Regions from separate parts of the Blautia sp. HCP3S3_C12 genome, predicted to be linked through region 3. Evidence: predicted binding sites of a transcription regulator. Region 3 holds the regulator's gene; each other region holds the start of a gene.
The links. The regulator NrdR, encoded in region 3, represses ribonucleotide reductase genes. The targets are predictions, from matches to a motif close to CACAANATNTTGTG.
Positions count from the first base shown of each region.

Region 1: the regulator NrdR is predicted to act here: its motif matches at 4,430-4,443, upstream of nrdD (anaerobic ribonucleoside-triphosphate reductase).
Region 2: the regulator NrdR is predicted to act here: its motif matches at 4,250-4,263, upstream of ACTNDS_RS03680 (ribonucleoside triphosphate reductase).

Region 1 covers NZ_JBQHWC010000002.1:338,680-344,626, forward strand. The annotation lists gene ACTNDS_RS03725 (transporter substrate-binding domain-containing protein) at 1-227, shown strand, start outside; gene ACTNDS_RS03730 (amino acid ABC transporter permease) at 294-1,001, shown strand; gene ACTNDS_RS03735 (amino acid ABC transporter ATP-binding protein) at 991-1,731, shown strand; gene ACTNDS_RS03740 (CBS domain-containing protein) at 1,789-2,223, opposite strand; gene asnA (aspartate--ammonia ligase) at 2,364-3,371, opposite strand; gene ACTNDS_RS03750 (hypothetical protein) at 3,542-4,339, shown strand; gene nrdD (anaerobic ribonucleoside-triphosphate reductase) at 4,461-5,947, shown strand, end outside.
Region 2 covers NZ_JBQHWC010000002.1:322,988-328,934, forward strand. The annotation lists gene prfA (peptide chain release factor 1) at 1-325, shown strand, start outside; gene glmM (phosphoglucosamine mutase) at 442-1,788, shown strand; gene ACTNDS_RS03670 (tetratricopeptide repeat protein) at 1,811-2,956, shown strand; gene hflX (GTPase HflX) at 2,965-4,200, shown strand; gene ACTNDS_RS03680 (ribonucleoside triphosphate reductase) at 4,346-5,947, shown strand, end outside.
Region 3 covers NZ_JBQHWC010000004.1:107,446-113,392, forward strand. The annotation lists gene ACTNDS_RS05885 (citrate/2-methylcitrate synthase) at 1-817, opposite strand, end outside; gene gdhA (NADP-specific glutamate dehydrogenase) at 1,049-2,383, shown strand; gene nrdR (transcriptional regulator NrdR) at 2,435-2,884, opposite strand; gene ACTNDS_RS05900 (PRC-barrel domain-containing protein) at 3,058-3,309, shown strand; gene sigG (RNA polymerase sporulation sigma factor SigG) at 3,443-4,222, shown strand; gene pap (polyphosphate:AMP phosphotransferase) at 4,296-5,768, opposite strand; gene ACTNDS_RS05915 (hypothetical protein) at 5,787-5,947, opposite strand, start outside.

The sequences.
Region 1 (5,947 bases), on a different contig from region 3:
ATGATATTGTTGGTATTGATGCAGATATTGCACAGGCAATCTGTGATAAACTTGGATATGAACTGAAGATTGAAGATATGGAATTCGATGCCATTCTTCCTGCAGTACAGTCCGGTAAGGCAGACTTCGGTGCAGCAGGTATGACTGTAACAGAAGACCGTAAATCCAGTGTTGATTTTACAGATACCTATGCAGATGCAAGCCAGGTTATCATTGTAAAAAAATAATAGAAACAATATAACAGAGCTGTTGACAATCTGCCAACAGCTCTCTTTTCGGGGACAGAGGTTTTTATGAATAATCCTATGATATTAGCAAGTATAAAAGAAGACTTTTATCTGAACTTTATTAAAGACGACCGTTATCTCTGGCTTTTGGATGGTCTGAAAACAACTCTTATCATCACAGTGTTTGCGTTGATCATTGGTCTGATCATCGGCTTTCTGGTAGCCATTATCCGTTCAGCACATGATAAGTCAGGTTCCTTTAAGGTTCTTAATGCAATCTGCAGAGTGTATCTGACTGTGATCCGTGGAACACCAACCATGATCCAGCTGCTGATCATGAATTTTGTAATTTTTGGTGCTGTAAGTATTAACAAGATCATTGTAGGCAGCCTTGCCTTCGGTATTAACTCCGGTGCATATGTAGCTGAGATCGTCCGTTCCGGTATCATGTCTATTGATCAGGGACAGACAGAGGCAGGACGAAGCCTGGGACTGAACTTTTCTCAGACCATGCGTCTGATCATTATCCCCCAGGCATTTAAGAATGTACTTCCTGCACTGGTAAATGAATTTATCGTATTGATCAAAGAGACCTCCATCATTGGATATATCGGTATGATGGATCTTACAAAGGGCGCAATGCTGATCCAGAGCCGTACCTATAATGCGTTCTGGCCATTGATGGCAGCTGCGGTAATTTATCTTGTGATTATTGGAATCCTTACATGGGCCATGAATAAACTGGAAAGGAGATTAAGAACCAGTGAGCGATAAGAATGTACTGATCCAGGTAAAGGATTTGAAGAAAGCTTTTGGCACAAATCAGGTTCTTGATGGAATTACAACAGATATCTGTCAGGGAGAAGTAGTAGCCGTCATTGGTCCTTCCGGTTCCGGTAAATCTACTTTCCTGAGATCCTTGAATCTGCTGGAGGTTCCGACAGGCGGACAGATCCTCTTTGAAGGAACTGATATTACAGATCCGAAGGTTGACATTAACAGACACCGTCAGAAGATTGGAATGGTATTCCAGCAATTTAACCTGTTCCCTCATAAAACAGTAAAAGAGAATATTATGCTGGCACCTGTAGAACTGAAGCTGATGACAAAAGAGGAAGCTTCAAAGAAAGCAGACGAGCTTCTGGCACGTGTAGGGCTTCCGGACAAAGCCCAAGCATATCCGGATATGCTTTCGGGCGGACAGAAACAGCGTATTGCTATTGCACGTTCTCTTGCCATGAATCCGGATGTAATGCTTTTTGATGAGCCAACTTCCGCACTTGACCCTGAGATGGTAGGTGAGGTTCTGGAGCTGATGAAGGAGCTTGCGCAGTCAGGAATGACTATGGTTGTAGTTACCCATGAGATGGGATTCGCAAGAGAAGTGGCAACCAGAGTTCTTTTTATTGATGAGGGTAAGATACAGGAAGAGAATACTCCGGAAGAATTTTTTGCAAATCCGAAGAATCCGAGACTGAAAGACTTTCTTTCAAAGGTTTTATAACAGAAATTAAAAAAGATTGCGGGTTGATTGACCCGCAATCTTTTTTTGAGGCCGGAATTATTTTGCTTCCGGCTTATTGGATGATTCATATTTCTTCAGTTCTTTGTAGCAATATTTGATAATTTCCTTTCGGGTGATGATTCCGATAAAATAACCCTGGTCATCTGTTACCGGAACATAGTTCTGATTGATGGCTTTGTCTAACAGATCCTCCATATTGGAATCTGCGTGTACAGCCTTGTAAGTGGCTCTCCGTGGGATTGCCATAATAGAAATTCCCTCTGCTGCTTTGATATCGGGAACATTCAGGGTCTTCATTCCCCAGAGAAGATCTCCCTCAGAAATGGTGCCTCTGTATTTGCCATCCAGACTGAGGAGAGGAATGCAGGAAAACTTCCGGTGTTCCATTTTCTCCAGTGTCTGTCTCAGGGTTTCATTTTCAAATATGTATGCTACATCGCTTTTTGGTGTTAAAAAAAATAAAATATTCACTTTTGTATTTACCCCATTACATTATTAAGGGATATGTCCCTTATGCTGTTATGATAGTATTCATGGGCAGTTCTGTCAATAAGATGAACTATTAAATTTTTCGAAAAAACTGTGAACACACCGATGATTTTTGGCCAAAATTACAGAAGCTGAACACCTTTTTCCTTTGCTTCATTCATTACGTCCTGGGACCACAGGGAAGCGTGTACTTCACCGATATGTGCCTTGCGAAGGAAGAACATACAGATACGGGACTGTCCGATACCGCCGCCGATGGTATATGGAAGCTCTTTGTTCAGGATTGCTTTCTGGAAAGGAAGTTCTCTTCTGTCATCGCAGCCTGCGATAGTAAGCTGTTTGTCCAGAGAGTCTTCGTCAACTCGGATTCCCATGGAGGAAAGCTCCAGGGCAATATCAAGAACCGGATAATATACAAGGATATCACCGTTTAATTCCCAGTCATCATAGTCCGGGGCACGTCCGTCATGGCGTTCACCGTTGGTCAGGGTTTTGCCTACCTGCATAAGGAATACAGCACCCTTTTCTTTGACAATCTGATATTCACGTTCCTTGGGAGTCAGTTCAGGATACATATCTACCAGCTCCTGAGTGCTGACAAAGGCAATTTCTCTTGGCAGGATTTCTTCGATATAATCATACTGTACTGCCATATATTTTTCGGTTTTTCTGAGAACACTATAAATCGTGCGGACAGTGGAAATAAGGGTATCCATGTTGCGCTGGTCTTTGCCAATGATTTTTTCCCAGTCCCACTGGTCTACATATACAGAATGAATATTGTCCAGGTCTTCATCTCGACGGATCGCGATCATGTCGGTATAGAGACCCTCACCTTGGGCAAAGCCGTATTTTTTCAGGGCATATCTTTTCCATTTGGCCAGGGAGTGTACGATCTCGGCATTTTCCGGCTGTCCTTTAATATCAAAACTTACAGGGCGCTCTACGCCATTTAAGTTGTCGTTTAGACCAGATGAAGGATTGACGAAAACCGGAGCTGAAACACGAAGCAGATTCAGCTTCTGAGCCAGGGTCTGCTGAAAGAAATCCTTCACAGTCTTAATTGCAATCTGGGTATCATGGAGGTTTAAGGCTGAATGATAACCATCAGGAATTTTAATCTGTTCCATTATTATTGAAGTCCTCCTATAGTTTTGTTTGCATATTCTATTGAATATCCATTTATTTTACACCACGCTATTATAACAGGAAAAAGTGCGATTGGCAATTTTCATCTTGCAAGATTGGCGTAAAATGTTACAATTATTTATACAATGATTTGTGAAGTGGGGGATAGAATATGGGAAAAAGATGCCAGGTATGTGACGGACCAATCGTAAACGGACGCTGTAAATACTGTGGAATGCCTTATAGAAACGATGCGGTTATGTACCATCTTAATGAGGATCGTTCTGAGCATTACCGCCATTCTTCGGCAAAGGTGAGAAGAGAAATGGATCAGAGCGAGATCCCTCTTCCTGACCGGAAGGGCGGCGCGGATTATACAAAGAAAAAGAATGCCGGGAACACAAGTAAGACAGTAAACAATGCCGGGAGAACTGCTTCGAAAACATATACCTCTGGAAAACAGAGCGGAACTCAGGAAAAGAAAAAAGGAAAAAAGATGGTCATATTCTGGCTGGTGATCGCTCTTCTTGCAGCTCTTATAGAATGTGTCCCTGATGCGTTGGAAACACTGAAGTCTCATCAAATTGAAGAATTTATATATAAGACAAAACTCATTGACAAAGATGACAAAGAGAAAAAAGAAGTGCCTGACCAGAAGGTGATGTCTTCTTCTGAGCTGGATAAGTATGCTTACTATATGCTGAACACAGAAGATAGCTATTATGAGGTTGTGGAAAGCAACACAGAAGACTTCATGGGACCAGGAGAATATGTTGTGGAGGCTGTCTGGGAGGGTATAGAGCTGGAGCTTATTCCGGCAGACGGTACTGGAGGAGAAATCTGGGACTTTAATCAGGAAGGACAGCAGCTGAAGCTGGAGTTACACAAGGGTGATAAGCTCACAGTTACTTCTCTGGATGGACAGTATAATTATTTTAGATTATATGAAATTCAGCAATATGACGAATAAAATTTTCCCCCTTTCTTTTTTACAGGCGATGTGCTATACTTGTAAAGCGCACCACATATAGGTGTAAATATGGGACAAACCAATATTTTATACTATATCTTGTATATTGGAGTGAAAAGGTATGATTTATGTAATAAAGAAAGACGGAACAAAGGAAGAATTTAATTCCAAAAAGATCGTAGCAGCTGTGAATAAATCAGCAGCCAGGATTTTATACACTTTTTCTGAGGAAGAGCAGGATTTTATCTGCAAGTTTGCCGAGGAGCATGCAGCTTCCCTGGGAAAAAATGAGATCCAGATCCAGGAGATGCACAACATAGTAGAGGGTGCCCTGGAGAGAGTAAATCCAGCTGTAGCCAAAAGTTACCGGGATTACAGAAATTATAAACTGGATTTTATCCATATGATGGATGATGTATATACCAAGAGTCAGGCAATTCGTTATATTGGTGATAAGAGCAATGCCAACACAGACAGTGCTCTGGTTGCCACTAAGCGAAGCTTGATCTTTAATGAACTGAATAAAGAGCTTTACCGTAAATTTTTTATGAACCGTAATGAGCTTCAGGCATGTAAGGATGGTTATATTTATATTCATGATCAGTCCGCCCGTCTGGATACTATGAATTGTTGTCTTTTTGATGTTGCAGCTGTGCTAAAGGACGGCTTTGAGATGGGAAATGTATGGTACAATGAACCCAAAACTCTGGATACAGCATTTGATGTTATGGGGGATATTATTCTGAGTACAGCCGCACAGCAGTATGGCGGATTTACAGTCCCGGAAGTGGATAAGATTCTGGCACCTTATGCAAAGAAAAGCTATGACAGATATATTGAGGAGTTTATGCAGTATTCTGATCCGAGCTGGGCAGGAAGAGAAGAAAAGGCCATTGAGCGCGCACTGGATAAAGTCCGCAGAGATTATGACCAGGGCTGGCAAGGGATTGAGTATAAGCTGAATACAGTAGGATCCTCCAGAGGAGATTATCCCTTTGTTACTGTCACACTGGGACTGGGAACCGGACAGTTTGAGAAAATGTGCAGTATGTCACTTCTGGCAGTACACAAAGGCGGACAGGGTAAGGAAGGACACAAGAAGCCTGTACTTTTCCCGAAAATCGTATTTCTTTATGATGAAAAGATCCATGGAAAAGGAAAAAGCTGCGAGGATGTTTTTGAGGCGGGGGTAGACTGCTCTTCAAAAACAATGTATCCGGATTGGCTTTCCATGTCAGGCAAGGGATATATTGCCAGTATGTACAAACGGTACGGAAAGGTGATCAGCCCTATGGGTTGCCGTGCTTTCCTGAGCCCATGGTACGAAAGAGGCGGTATGTATCCTGCTGATGATAAGGATGTGCCTGTATTTGTAGGAAGATTTAATGTTGGAGCAGTAAGCCTTCATCTGCCTATGATCCTGGCCAAAGCCAGAGCAGAGAGCAGAGATTTCTATGAAGTGCTGGATTTCTATCTGGAAATGATCCGGAGCCTTCATATCCGTACCTACGAATATCTGGGACAGATGCGTGCCTCTACCAATCCTCTTGCTTACTGTGAGGGCGGTTTCTACGGCGGCCGTCTGAAACCAAATGAAAAGATTGGTAA
Region 2 (5,947 bases), on a different contig from region 3:
TGTAATTTCCTGTCAGGATGAGAAATCACAGCTGAAAAATAAGGATAAAGCCCTGAAGGTACTTCGTTCCCGTCTGTATGAGATGGAGCTTGCCAAGCAGCATGATGCAGAGGCAGAGGCACGCAGGAGTCAGATTGGAACCGGTGACCGTTCAGAGAAAATCCGTACGTATAATTTCCCTCAGGGACGTGTGACAGACCACAGGATCAAATTGACCCTCCACCGACTGGATAATATTTTAAACGGTGACCTGGATGAGATCATTGATAGTCTGATCGCAGCAGATCAGGCAGCGAAGCTGAGTAACTTACAGGATGAGGCATAAATATGAGAATTGCGGGAGCTGCTTTGCAGCGGAGCAATTCGTAGATATCAAGTTAGGGGCAAAATCCCTTTTGACCCTAACATCATAAATATAGCTATAAATTAAGGAGGAGCATTATGGGAAAATATTTTGGAACAGATGGTTTTCGAGGAGAAGCTAATGTCAAACTGACAGTAAATCATGCATTTAAGGTTGGACGTTATGTAGGCTGGTATTATGGCCGGAACCACAAAGCAAAGATCGTTATCGGTAAAGACACCAGAAGAAGCAGCTATATGTTTGAATATGCTCTGGTAGCAGGACTGACTGCATCCGGTGCAGATGCATATCTTCTTCATGTTACTACCACACCAAGTGTTTCCTATGCAGTCCGCACAGAGGATTTTGACTGTGGTATTATGATTTCTGCAAGCCACAATCCCTTTTATGATAATGGAATCAAACTGCTGAATGGAAATGGACAGAAGATTGAGGCTGAGATTGAGGCTAGGATCGAGTCTTACCTGGACGGCGTGCTGGAAGAACTTCCTCTGGCAACCCGGGAGGATGTAGGACGTACTATAGATTTTGCTTCCGGACGTAACCGCTATATCGGACATCTGATTTCTATTCCATGCCGTGATTTCAAAAATATTAAAGTTGGTCTGGATTGTGCAAATGGAAGCTCCTCAGCTATTGCCAAGAGTGTATTTGATGCACTCCGCGCAAAAACATACGTGATCAATAATGAGCCGGATGGAACTAATATTAATACAAACTGTGGTTCTACACATATTGAAGTGCTTCAGAAATATGTGGTGGATAACGGTTTGGATATTGGTTTTGCCTATGATGGAGATGCAGACCGCTGTATTGCAGTGGATCATCTGGGAAATGTGATCGATGGAGATAAGATCATGTATGTCTGTGGAAAATATCTCAAAGAGCAGGGAAGATTAAATGGCAATACAGTGGTAACTACTGTAATGTCTAATCTGGGTCTGTACAAATCCCTGGAAAGAGAAGGAATTGATTACGAGCAGACAGCAGTAGGGGATAAATATGTTGCCGAGAATATGATGGAAAATAATTACAGCATTGGCGGTGAGCAGTCAGGACATATTATTTTCAGCAGATATGCAGCAACAGGAGATGGAATCCTGACCTCTCTTATGATCATGGAGGCCTGCGTAGAGAAAAAAGCAACTCTGTGTGATCTGGCAAAGGAAATGAAAGTTTATCCTCAGCTTCTGCGCAATGTGCGTGTGTCTGACAAGAAGACTGCCAGGGAAAATCCGGCGGTTGTAAAGGCTGTTGAGGAGGTTGCCATATCTTTGGGCAATGAAGGTCGTATCCTGGTCCGTGAAAGTGGTACAGAACCTCTGATCCGTGTTATGGTAGAGGCAGGAACAGATGAACTCTGTCATGAAAATGTAGATCGGGTAGTGAAAGTAATGGAAGCAGAAGGTCTGGTTATTGATTAAATTTGTGATATAAAGGATACTCATGAAGAATAGAAAGATAGCAGTGTTTTTAGCTGTATGCCTGGGAACTGTCTTTTTTTCCGGCTGCGGCAGTGATATGAAAAATTACAGACAGGCATCCAGTGACCTGGAAGCGGAAAAATATGACGAAGCGCTGCAGGAATTTGAAACTGCCATTGCTGCCGGTGTAAATCCGGCAGGCTCTTACAGAGGGGCAGGCGTGGCGAATGTGCATCTTGGAAATTATAAAGAGGCCATTGAGAATTTTACGGATGCTTTGAATTGTAAGAAGGTGGGAAAGTCTCTGAAAAAGGATATTTTATCCTACAGAGCAGCTGCATACCTGAAAATAAAAGCATATGATGAGGCAATGGCAGACTGTCAGTCCATTGCAGCGGATTACGATATGGATGCAGATGTGTATTTTCTTACAGGTGAGGTGGCACTGGCCATGGATTCCTATGAGGAGGCTTCCGTTGATTTTGAGCAGGCATATGGAGAAGAAGCTACTTACGATATGGCAATCCGCATTTACAGTGCTTATCTGGAAAAGGATATGGAAGCAGATGGAACCCGCTATCTGGAAGCTGCTCTGGCAAAGACTGCAGACAATGCCCAGGATCACTGTGACAGGGGACGGGTATATTATTATATGAGTGATTATGATAATGCCCAGAAAGAACTACAGGAGGCTGCAGATGATGGGAATACAGAAGCCGTACTGCTTCAGGGAATGGTTTACATGGAACAGAAGGATACTGCCAGTGCCAGAAAGAAATTTGAGGAATATGTATCTCAGGCAGAGGACAGTGCCAGAGGCTTTAATGGTCTGGCTCTCTGTGATATTGAGGATGGAGATTATGACAGTGCTCTTTCCAATATTTCCAGTGCCCTCACCTTTGCAGAAGGAGAGGAACTGAAAAGCCTTTTGTTTAATGAAATGACAGTATATGAGAAGAAGCTTGATTTTGCAACTGCAAAACAGAAGGCAGAAGAGTATCTGGAACTGTATCCGGATGATAAGACGATGAAAAAGGAACTGGCATTTCTGAAAACCCGTGTAACCGGGCAGAATGAAAATTCCGGAGCAGAGACAACAGCAGGGGATACTGCTGCGGACAGCAGTACTGCAGATAATACAAATACAAACAGTTCAGAGGAACAGTAGGAGAGTATATGGAAGAGCTTGGCAGATTAGAAGAACGGGTAATCCTTATAGGCGTGCAGACGGCTGCAGAGGACAATGTGCTGGACTCTTTGGACGAGCTGGAGGAGCTTGCAGAAACTGCAGGAGCAGTGACTGTGGGAAGGATTATCCAGAACCGTGAGGCAGTACATCCCGGTACTTATATCGGTAAAGGTAAAATAGAGGAAGTGCGTTCTCTGGTATATGCCATGGATGCCACAGGAGTAATCTGTGATGATGAGCTGTCTCCGGCACAGCTGAACAATCTGGAGAGGGAGCTTGACTGTAAGGTTATGGACAGGACGTTGCTGATTCTGGATATTTTTGCTGCAAGGGCAGTTACCAGTGAAGGAAAGATTCAGGTGGAGCTGGCACAGCTTCGCTATCGTTCGGCAAGGCTGGTAGGTTTGCGGGAATCTCTGTCCCGTCTGGGCGGTGGAATCGGAACCAGAGGACCTGGTGAGAAGAAGCTGGAGACAGACAGACGTCTTATCCGCACCAGAATTTCAGCCCTGAAGCAGGACCTGGCGCAGGTGGAAAAGCACAGAGAACTGCTCCGTACCGGACGGGCAAGAGGTAAGGTAAAGACAGCGGCTATTGTAGGATATACCAATGCCGGAAAATCCACTTTGCTGAATAAGCTTACAGGTGCATCGGTTCTGTCTGAAGATAAATTATTTGCAACCCTGGATCCTACTACAAGAATTCTGAATCTGAAGGATGGACAACAAATCCTGTTGACAGATACTGTTGGTTTTATCAATAAATTGCCACATCATCTGGTGGAAGCCTTTAAAAGTACACTGGAAGAGGCTAAGTATGCAGATTATATTATCCATGTGGTAGATGCTTCTAATCCTCAGGCAGAAATGCAGATCCATGTGGTATATGAGACCTTGAAGGAACTGGGGGTGCTGGGAAAAAAGATTATTACCCTTTTTAATAAGCAGGATGCACCGGGGGCAGCAGTACTCAGAGATTTTAAATCAGATTATTCGCTGAAAATTTCAGCCAGGACCGGGGAAGGGCTGGATGCATTAAATGATCTTCTGGAGAAGCTTCTGACAGAGGAGCTGATCTATGTAGAGAGAGTTTTTCCTTATCAGGAGGCTGGAAAAATTCAGTTGATCCGTGAATTCGGACAATTGATCTCAGAAGAATATACAGAGTCCGGAATTGCTGTAAAGGCAAGAGTTCCCCGGGAAATCTACCCTCAGGTAGTATAAAAAAACAGAAAGAGAAACACCATATAATGTTTTAGCGATTAAAATAAAACACAACATATGGTGTTTTTAATGTTGACGGAATTACAGGACGATGATACAATGAAACGGAATCATTATTTACATGAGAAGGTTGGGAGGCTTTGATATGTTTCAGGTAGTGAAACGAGATGGACAGATGGATGAGTTCAAGATAGGTAAGATCACATCTGCCATTGATAAAGCGTTTAATGCGCAGGAAAAGAATTACAGCAAAGAGATGATTGATCTGCTGGGACTGCGGGTGACAGCAGATTTTCAGAATAAGATCAAGGATAATAAGATTTCTGTAGAAGAGATTCAGGACAGTGTGGAGAATGTACTGATCCAGGCTGGATATGCAGATGTGGCAAAGGCATATATCCTTTACCGCAAGCAGAGGGAAAAAGTGCGTAATATGAAATCTACGATTCTGGATTATAAAGAAATCGTAAACAGCTATGTAAAAGTAGAAGACTGGCGTGTAAAGGAGAATTCTACAGTTACTTATTCTGTAGGGGGACTGATCCTGAGTAACTCCGGTGCAGTAACTGCAAATTACTGGCTGTCTGAGATTTATGATGATGAGATTGCCGAGGCTCACAGAAATGCGGATATCCATATCCATGATCTGTCTATGCTTACAGGATATTGTGCGGGCTGGTCATTGAAGCAGCTGATCCAGGAAGGCTTGGGAGGTATTGAAGGTAAGATCACTTCTTCACCGGCCAGACATTTAAGTGTACTTTGCAACCAGATGGTAAATTTCCTGGGAATTATGCAGAATGAGTGGGCCGGTGCCCAGGCATTTTCATCCTTTGATACATATCTTGCTCCTTTTGTAAAGGTTGACAACCTGAACTATCCGGAAGTGAAGAAATGTATTGAATCCTTTATCTACGGGGTAAATACTCCCAGCAGATGGGGAACCCAGGCTCCGTTTTCCAATATTACTCTGGACTGGACAGTTCCGGATGATCTTGCAGAGCTGCCGGCTATTGTAGGCGGCAAAAATATGGATTTCAAATACAAAGACTGCAAAAAAGAAATGGATATGATCAATAAGGCCTTTATCGAGACCATGATCGAGGGAGATGCCAACGGCAGAGGTTTCCAGTATCCCATCCCCACATATTCTATCACAAAGGAATTTGACTGGTCAGATACAGAAAATAACAGATTGCTTTTTGAAATGACTTCCAAATATGGAACCCCATATTTTTCCAATTATATTAACAGTGATATGAAACCCAGCGATATCAGAAGTATGTGCTGCAGACTTCGTCTGGATCTGAGGGAGCTCCGTAAAAAGAGTGGCGGTTTCTTTGGTTCCGGTGAGAGTACAGGTTCCGTTGGTGTTGTTACCATTAACATGCCGAGAATTGCTTATCAGTCCAAGACTCCGGGAGAATTTTACAGACGTCTGGATCATATGATGGATCTGGCTGCCCGTTCCCTGCACATCAAGAGAGAAGTGATCACCAAGCTTCTCAATGAGGGCCTGTATCCTTATACTAAGAGATATCTGGGCAGCTTTTCCAATCATTTCTCTACCATTGGTCTGGTGGGAATGAATGAGGTTGGGTTAAATGCCTGCTGGCTTGGAGGAGATATGTCTGATGAGCGTACCCAACAGTTTACCAAAGAGGTTCTTCTCCATATGAGAGAGCGACTGTCTGATTATCAGGTGGAATATGAAGGTGAACTGTTCAATCTGGAAGCTACTCCGGCA
Region 3 (5,947 bases):
CAAGAGCTGCTGCAATGGCAGAATAGGTATCTGTACCGGAAGAAGATACTACATGAGTAGTAAAGGTAGAGTTATTTCCACCGCCATGCTCCATGTGAAGAATCAACGCAATATCCAGAATCTTTGCTTCCAGATGGGTATACTTCTTATCCGGTCTCAACATACGCAAAATGTTTTCAGCTGTTGTCAGATCCTTCTTGGGATTATGGATATAAAGACTTTTTCCCTTTACATAATGATTGTATGCCTGATATCCATATACAGATAACAACGGAAAAACACTGATCAGATTCAGACACTGCCGCAGTACATTTGGCAAAGAGGTATCATCCGGATTATGGTCATACGAATACAGAGTCAGAACGCTTCTGGAAAGTCCATTCATAATATCTTTGCTGGGAGCCTTCATGATTACGTCCCTGACAAAATTGGTAGGAAGTGATCTCTGGTTAGCCAGAAGTTCTGTGAAATCCATAAGCTGCTGTTTATCCGGAAGTTTTCCGAACAAAAGCAGGTATGCCACTTCCTCGAAGCCATATCTGTCATCCTGTATAAATCCTTTGGTCAGATCTTTGATATCATAGCCTCTGTAGGAAAGCTTTCCCTCACAGGGAACCTCTTTGCCATCTACCATCTTTGTGGCCTGAACATTTGAAACCTGAGTCAGACCTGCGAGAACGCCTTTACCATTTATATCTCTCAGGCCTCTCTTTACATCATATTTTGCATATAACGACAGATCCAGACTGGTATTATCCCTACAGATATCTGTAAGTTTTTCAATTTCCGGTGTCACTTTTGTTTTAAATCCTGCCATATACTATATTCCCCTTTCTTCTCTGCTTTTTCGATAATGGGCCCTCCTCATTCCAATCACCGTATTTTGCACGTCATAAATAAATTATAGCATTGTTTTCCATTTCGGTCTACACACAAATTTTTTAAAAAATTTCAGTTTTTTTTCTTTCCCTCTTTCCATTTTTAGCACATTAGTGTATAATAACGTCGTTCAAAGCAAAATCATTACAATAGATGAGGAGGAATAACAATGTCTTATACTGATGAAGTATACGAGAGAGTCGTTGCACAGAACCCAAACGAGCCTGAATTTCACCAGGCAGTAAAAGAAGTTCTTGATTCTCTTAAAGTTGTAATCGAAAAAAATGAAGAAAAATATCGCAGTCTTTCTATTCTGGAACGTCTGGTTGAGCCGGAAAGAATTATCTCCTTCCGTGTTCCGTGGATTGATGACAAGGGCGTTGTACAGGTTAACAAAGGATACCGTGTACAGTTCAACAGTGCAATCGGACCGTACAAGGGTGGTTTAAGATTCCATCCATCTGTTAACCAGGGTATTCTTAAATTCTTAGGTTTTGAGCAGATTTTCAAAAACTCCCTTACAGGACTTCCTATCGGAGGCGGTAAAGGTGGTTCCAACTTTGATCCTAAGGGTAAATCTGACAGAGAAGTTATGGCATTCTGCCAGAGCTTTATGACTGAGCTTTCCAAATATATCGGTGCTGACATGGACGTTCCTGCCGGTGATATCGGTGTTGGCGGACGTGAGATCGGATTCCTCTATGGACAGTACAAACGTAACACAGGTCTGTATGAAGGCGTACTTACAGGTAAAGGACTTTCCTATGGCGGTTCTCTGGTTCGTACAGAAGCTACAGGCTATGGTCTTGTATATATGCTGAATGAAATGGTAAAAGCAAACAACGATACCATTTCCGGTAAGACTATCACTGTAACAGGTTCCGGTAATGTTGCTATCTATGCTGTACAGAAAGCTACTCAGCTTGGCGGCAAGGTTGTTGCAATGTGCGACTCCAACGGATATATCTATGATCCTAACGGAATCAATCTGGATGTTGTAAAAGATATCAAAGAAGTAAAACGCGGACGTATCAAAGAATATGCTGACCGTGTTGAGGGTGCTTCTTATACAGAAGGCAAGGGTATCTGGAATATCAAATGTGATATCTACCTTCCATGTGCAACTCAGAACGAGCTGGATGTTGACGGTGCAAAGGTGCTGGTTGCAAATGGCTGTAAATATATTGCAGAGGGTGCTAACATGCCTACAACTCTGGAAGCTACAAATTATGTCATGAACAATGGCATCATCTTCATGCCTGGTAAGGCAGCTAACGCAGGTGGCGTTGCTACTTCTGCTCTGGAAATGAGCCAGAACTCCGCAAGACTTTCCTGGACAGCTGAAGAGGTTGACGCAAAGCTTCATCAGATTATGATCGATATCTTCCAGAAGGTTGACAGCGCTTCTAAACGTTACGATATGGCAGGAAACTATGTAGTTGGTGCTAATATTGCAGGTTTCGAGAAGGTTGTAGATGCCATGATCGCTCAGGGTATTGTCTGATCCTTAATCATATATTGGAAATATAAAAAGGGTGCATCTGCACCCTTTTTATTAATTCATAAATTTCTTAAGTTCATCCATAAAAGTACTCACATCCTTGAATTCCCTGTACACAGAAGCAAAACGCACATAAGCTACTGCATCCAGTTCCTTCAGATGCTCCATAACAATCTCTCCAATTCTGGTACTGGAAATTTCCTTTTCCTCTGTATTAAAGATTTCACCCTCTATGGCATCCATCATCTCTTCTATTTTTTCAATAGGAATGGGTCTCTTGTAACAGGCCCGGAGAATTCCTGCCTGAATCTTTCCCCTGTCATATTGCTCTCGATTCTGATCTTTCTTTATAACAGTCAGCGGAATGGACTCTACTTTTTCATATGTAGTAAATCTTCTGCCACATACATCACACAAACGGCGGCGGCGGATAGAATTGGTATCCTCTACCGGTCTTGAATCCACAACTCTGGTATTATCCTGATTACAAAAAGGACACTTCATAACGGACTATTCCCCCTGGATGTTTTGATATTTAATAACAGCTCAGTATCTTAATGATTATTTATTATACTTTATCTTTATTTCATATGTCAATAAAAGGACATGCATAAATTCTTTTCGGATTACATAAAATTTATAAAATATTCATTTTCTTATCATTCAGGTGGTTTTTTATGCGTATCTGTGAATTAAGGCAAAAAGAAGTAATCAATACCTGTACCTGCCGCAGTCTGGGTTGTCCCATAGATATCGAATTTGACTGCAGGACCAGCTGCCTTTCTGCCCTTGTCCTGCCCGGGCCCGGCAGATTCTGCTGTCTCTTTGGCAGAGATGAATTCATCATCCCCTGGGAATGCATCTGCCAGATCGGAGAAGATATCATCCTGGTAAAAATAGACGAAGAAAAGTGTCTGTGTGAAAACTAAAGGCCGGACTTTGTCAAGGCCTTTTATTTATTATATTTTGTTTAAAACAGTATAAATATCCTCCTCTCTGAGAATCATTCTATTATCTGTAAATTCCAACAGACAGTAAGAAACGATAAGGAGGATTCAAACGATGGCACTTAATAAAGTAGAAATCTGCGGAGTCAACACATCGAAGCTTCCTGTTTTGAAAGCAGAAGAAAAAACAGACCTGTTCCGACGAATCAAGGAAGGAGATGCGCAGGCAAGAGAATTATACATCAAAGGCAATCTTCGCCTTGTCTTAAGTGTGATCAGACGTTTTCAAAACAGCAACGAAAACCCGGATGACCTCTTTCAGATCGGATGCATTGGTCTGATCAAAGCAATCGATAATTTTGATACTTCACTTCAGGTCAGATTTTCCACCTATGCAGTTCCCATGATCATAGGAGAAGTGCGGCGTTATCTGAGAGACTATAACAGTATCCGGGTCAGCCGTTCGCTGAGAGATATTGCTTACAAAGCCATTCATACCAGAGAAGCATACATGAAACAGAATCTGAGAGAGCCTACGATCAACGAAATATCCGAAGAAATCGGAATTGAAAAAGAAATGATCGTCTACGCCATGGATGCCATCCAAAGTCCGGTCAGTCTTTTTGAACCGGTTTATTCAGAGGGAGGAGATACTCTCTATGTGATGGATCAGATCAGCGACAAAAAGAACAGGGAAGACCGCTGGATTGAGGATCTGTCCCTACGTGAAGCTATGAACCATCTGGGAGAACGAGAACGACATATCATCCAGCTTCGCTTTTACGAGGGAAAAACTCAGATGGAGGTGGCAAAGGAAGTAGGTATCTCCCAGGCCCAGGTCAGCCGTCTTGAAAAAGGAGCACTGAAATCCATGCGGAATTATCTTCGTCCCTGACACAGCAAAAAAGCAGTCCGACATCCGGAGATCCTTCCCCTTTCCTGTCGAACTGCCTTACATATCTGCAAATCTATTTCAGTGCTTTTTCAATTTCTTTAATTACGATTTTAAGAGCCTTGATCCGGGCGTATTTCTTATCTACAGATTCCAGTACATGCCAAGGTGCAAAGATCGTACTTGTCTTCTGAAGCATTTCATTTACTGCAATCTCATATTCATCCCACTTATCTCTGTTGCGCCAGTCTTCATCTGTGATCTTCCACTGCTTCTCAGGGTTATTCTGCCGTTCTTTGAAGCGTTCCAGCTGGGTATCCTTATCTATCTGTACCCAGAATTTAATAATCACAGCTCCCCAGTCCTTCAATTCCTTTTCGAACTCATTCATTTCATTATAAGCCCGTTTCCAGTCATTTTCACTGCAGAAACCTTCCAGTCTCTCCACCATTACACGGCCATACCAGGTTCTGTCAAAAATAGCAATATGGCCATCCTTCGGCAGCCTGGTCCAAAAGCGCCACAGATAATGGCGGGCTTTCTCATGAGGTTCCGGACTGGCAATAGGATGCACCTCATATCCTCTGGGATCCAGTGCCTCTGTAATACGTTTGATATTGCCGCCCTTACCTGCTGCATCCCATCCCTCATAAGTTATAATAACCGGAATACGTTTACGGTAAAGACGATTATGAAGCTCTCCCAATTTCTTCTGAAGAGTCTTTAATTCTTTTTTATACTCTTCCTCTTCCAGAAACTTATCTTTCAGATCAATTTCCGCAAGCTTTGGCATTTTCTTCAGAGGAAACACATTCTGAAGGATCGGCACGGAATGAGCCTGATTCTGCATGGCAACCTGAATATTACTTACCATTGTTTCCAGCACCTGAAGCTCTGCCCATTTTCTGTCAGAGGCATCAATGATATACCATGGAGCAGAAGACGCATTGGTATCTGTCATATACCGATCAAATACCTTTACACATTTCTTATAATGTTCATTTTCCCATTTGTCAAATTCGGATACTCTCCATCTGGTATCCTTTTCTGACAGAAGCAGTTCCATACGGTGGGTCTGCTCCTCTCTGTTGATCTGCATAAAGAATTTTAGTACCAGATATCCATTGTCTGTCAGCTGTCTCTCAAAATGCTGAATGCTCTGTATCCGTGCTGCATAATCTTCGCCCTCCAACTTTCCTTCCAGACATTCCCGACAGGTCTGTTCCATCCATCCTGAATCCAGGAAAGTAAATTTTCCAGCTTCCGGGATCTGTTTGAAATACTTGTACAGAAACGGATATCTCTTCTCTTCCTCTGTGGGTGCTGACATGGTAGCAACCTTGAAAAATCTTGGATCAATATTTTTTATCACTTTTCCAATGGTACTGCCCTTGCCTGAGGCCCCCCAGCCTTCAAAAAGCACCAGTACCGGTATTTTGTGTTCTTTGATCTTCATCTGAAACTCATATAACTGTGCTCTTGCAGCAGCAAGACGTTCCCTGATTTCTTCCTTCTCCGGTACACGGGCCGGACTCCAATTCGTAATCATAATTCTACCTCCCACTTTTTATATAGCACTTTTTATCTGTTTCACCCGTTTGTCCTCTCCCCGAACAGCCAACGTTTTCATATATAGATTGAAAATCTCCTGATCAGGAATATACACTTCTCCCTTCTTTCTGTATTTATTCATCATATTATGATAGGGTTTCAGGGCATCCCACAACC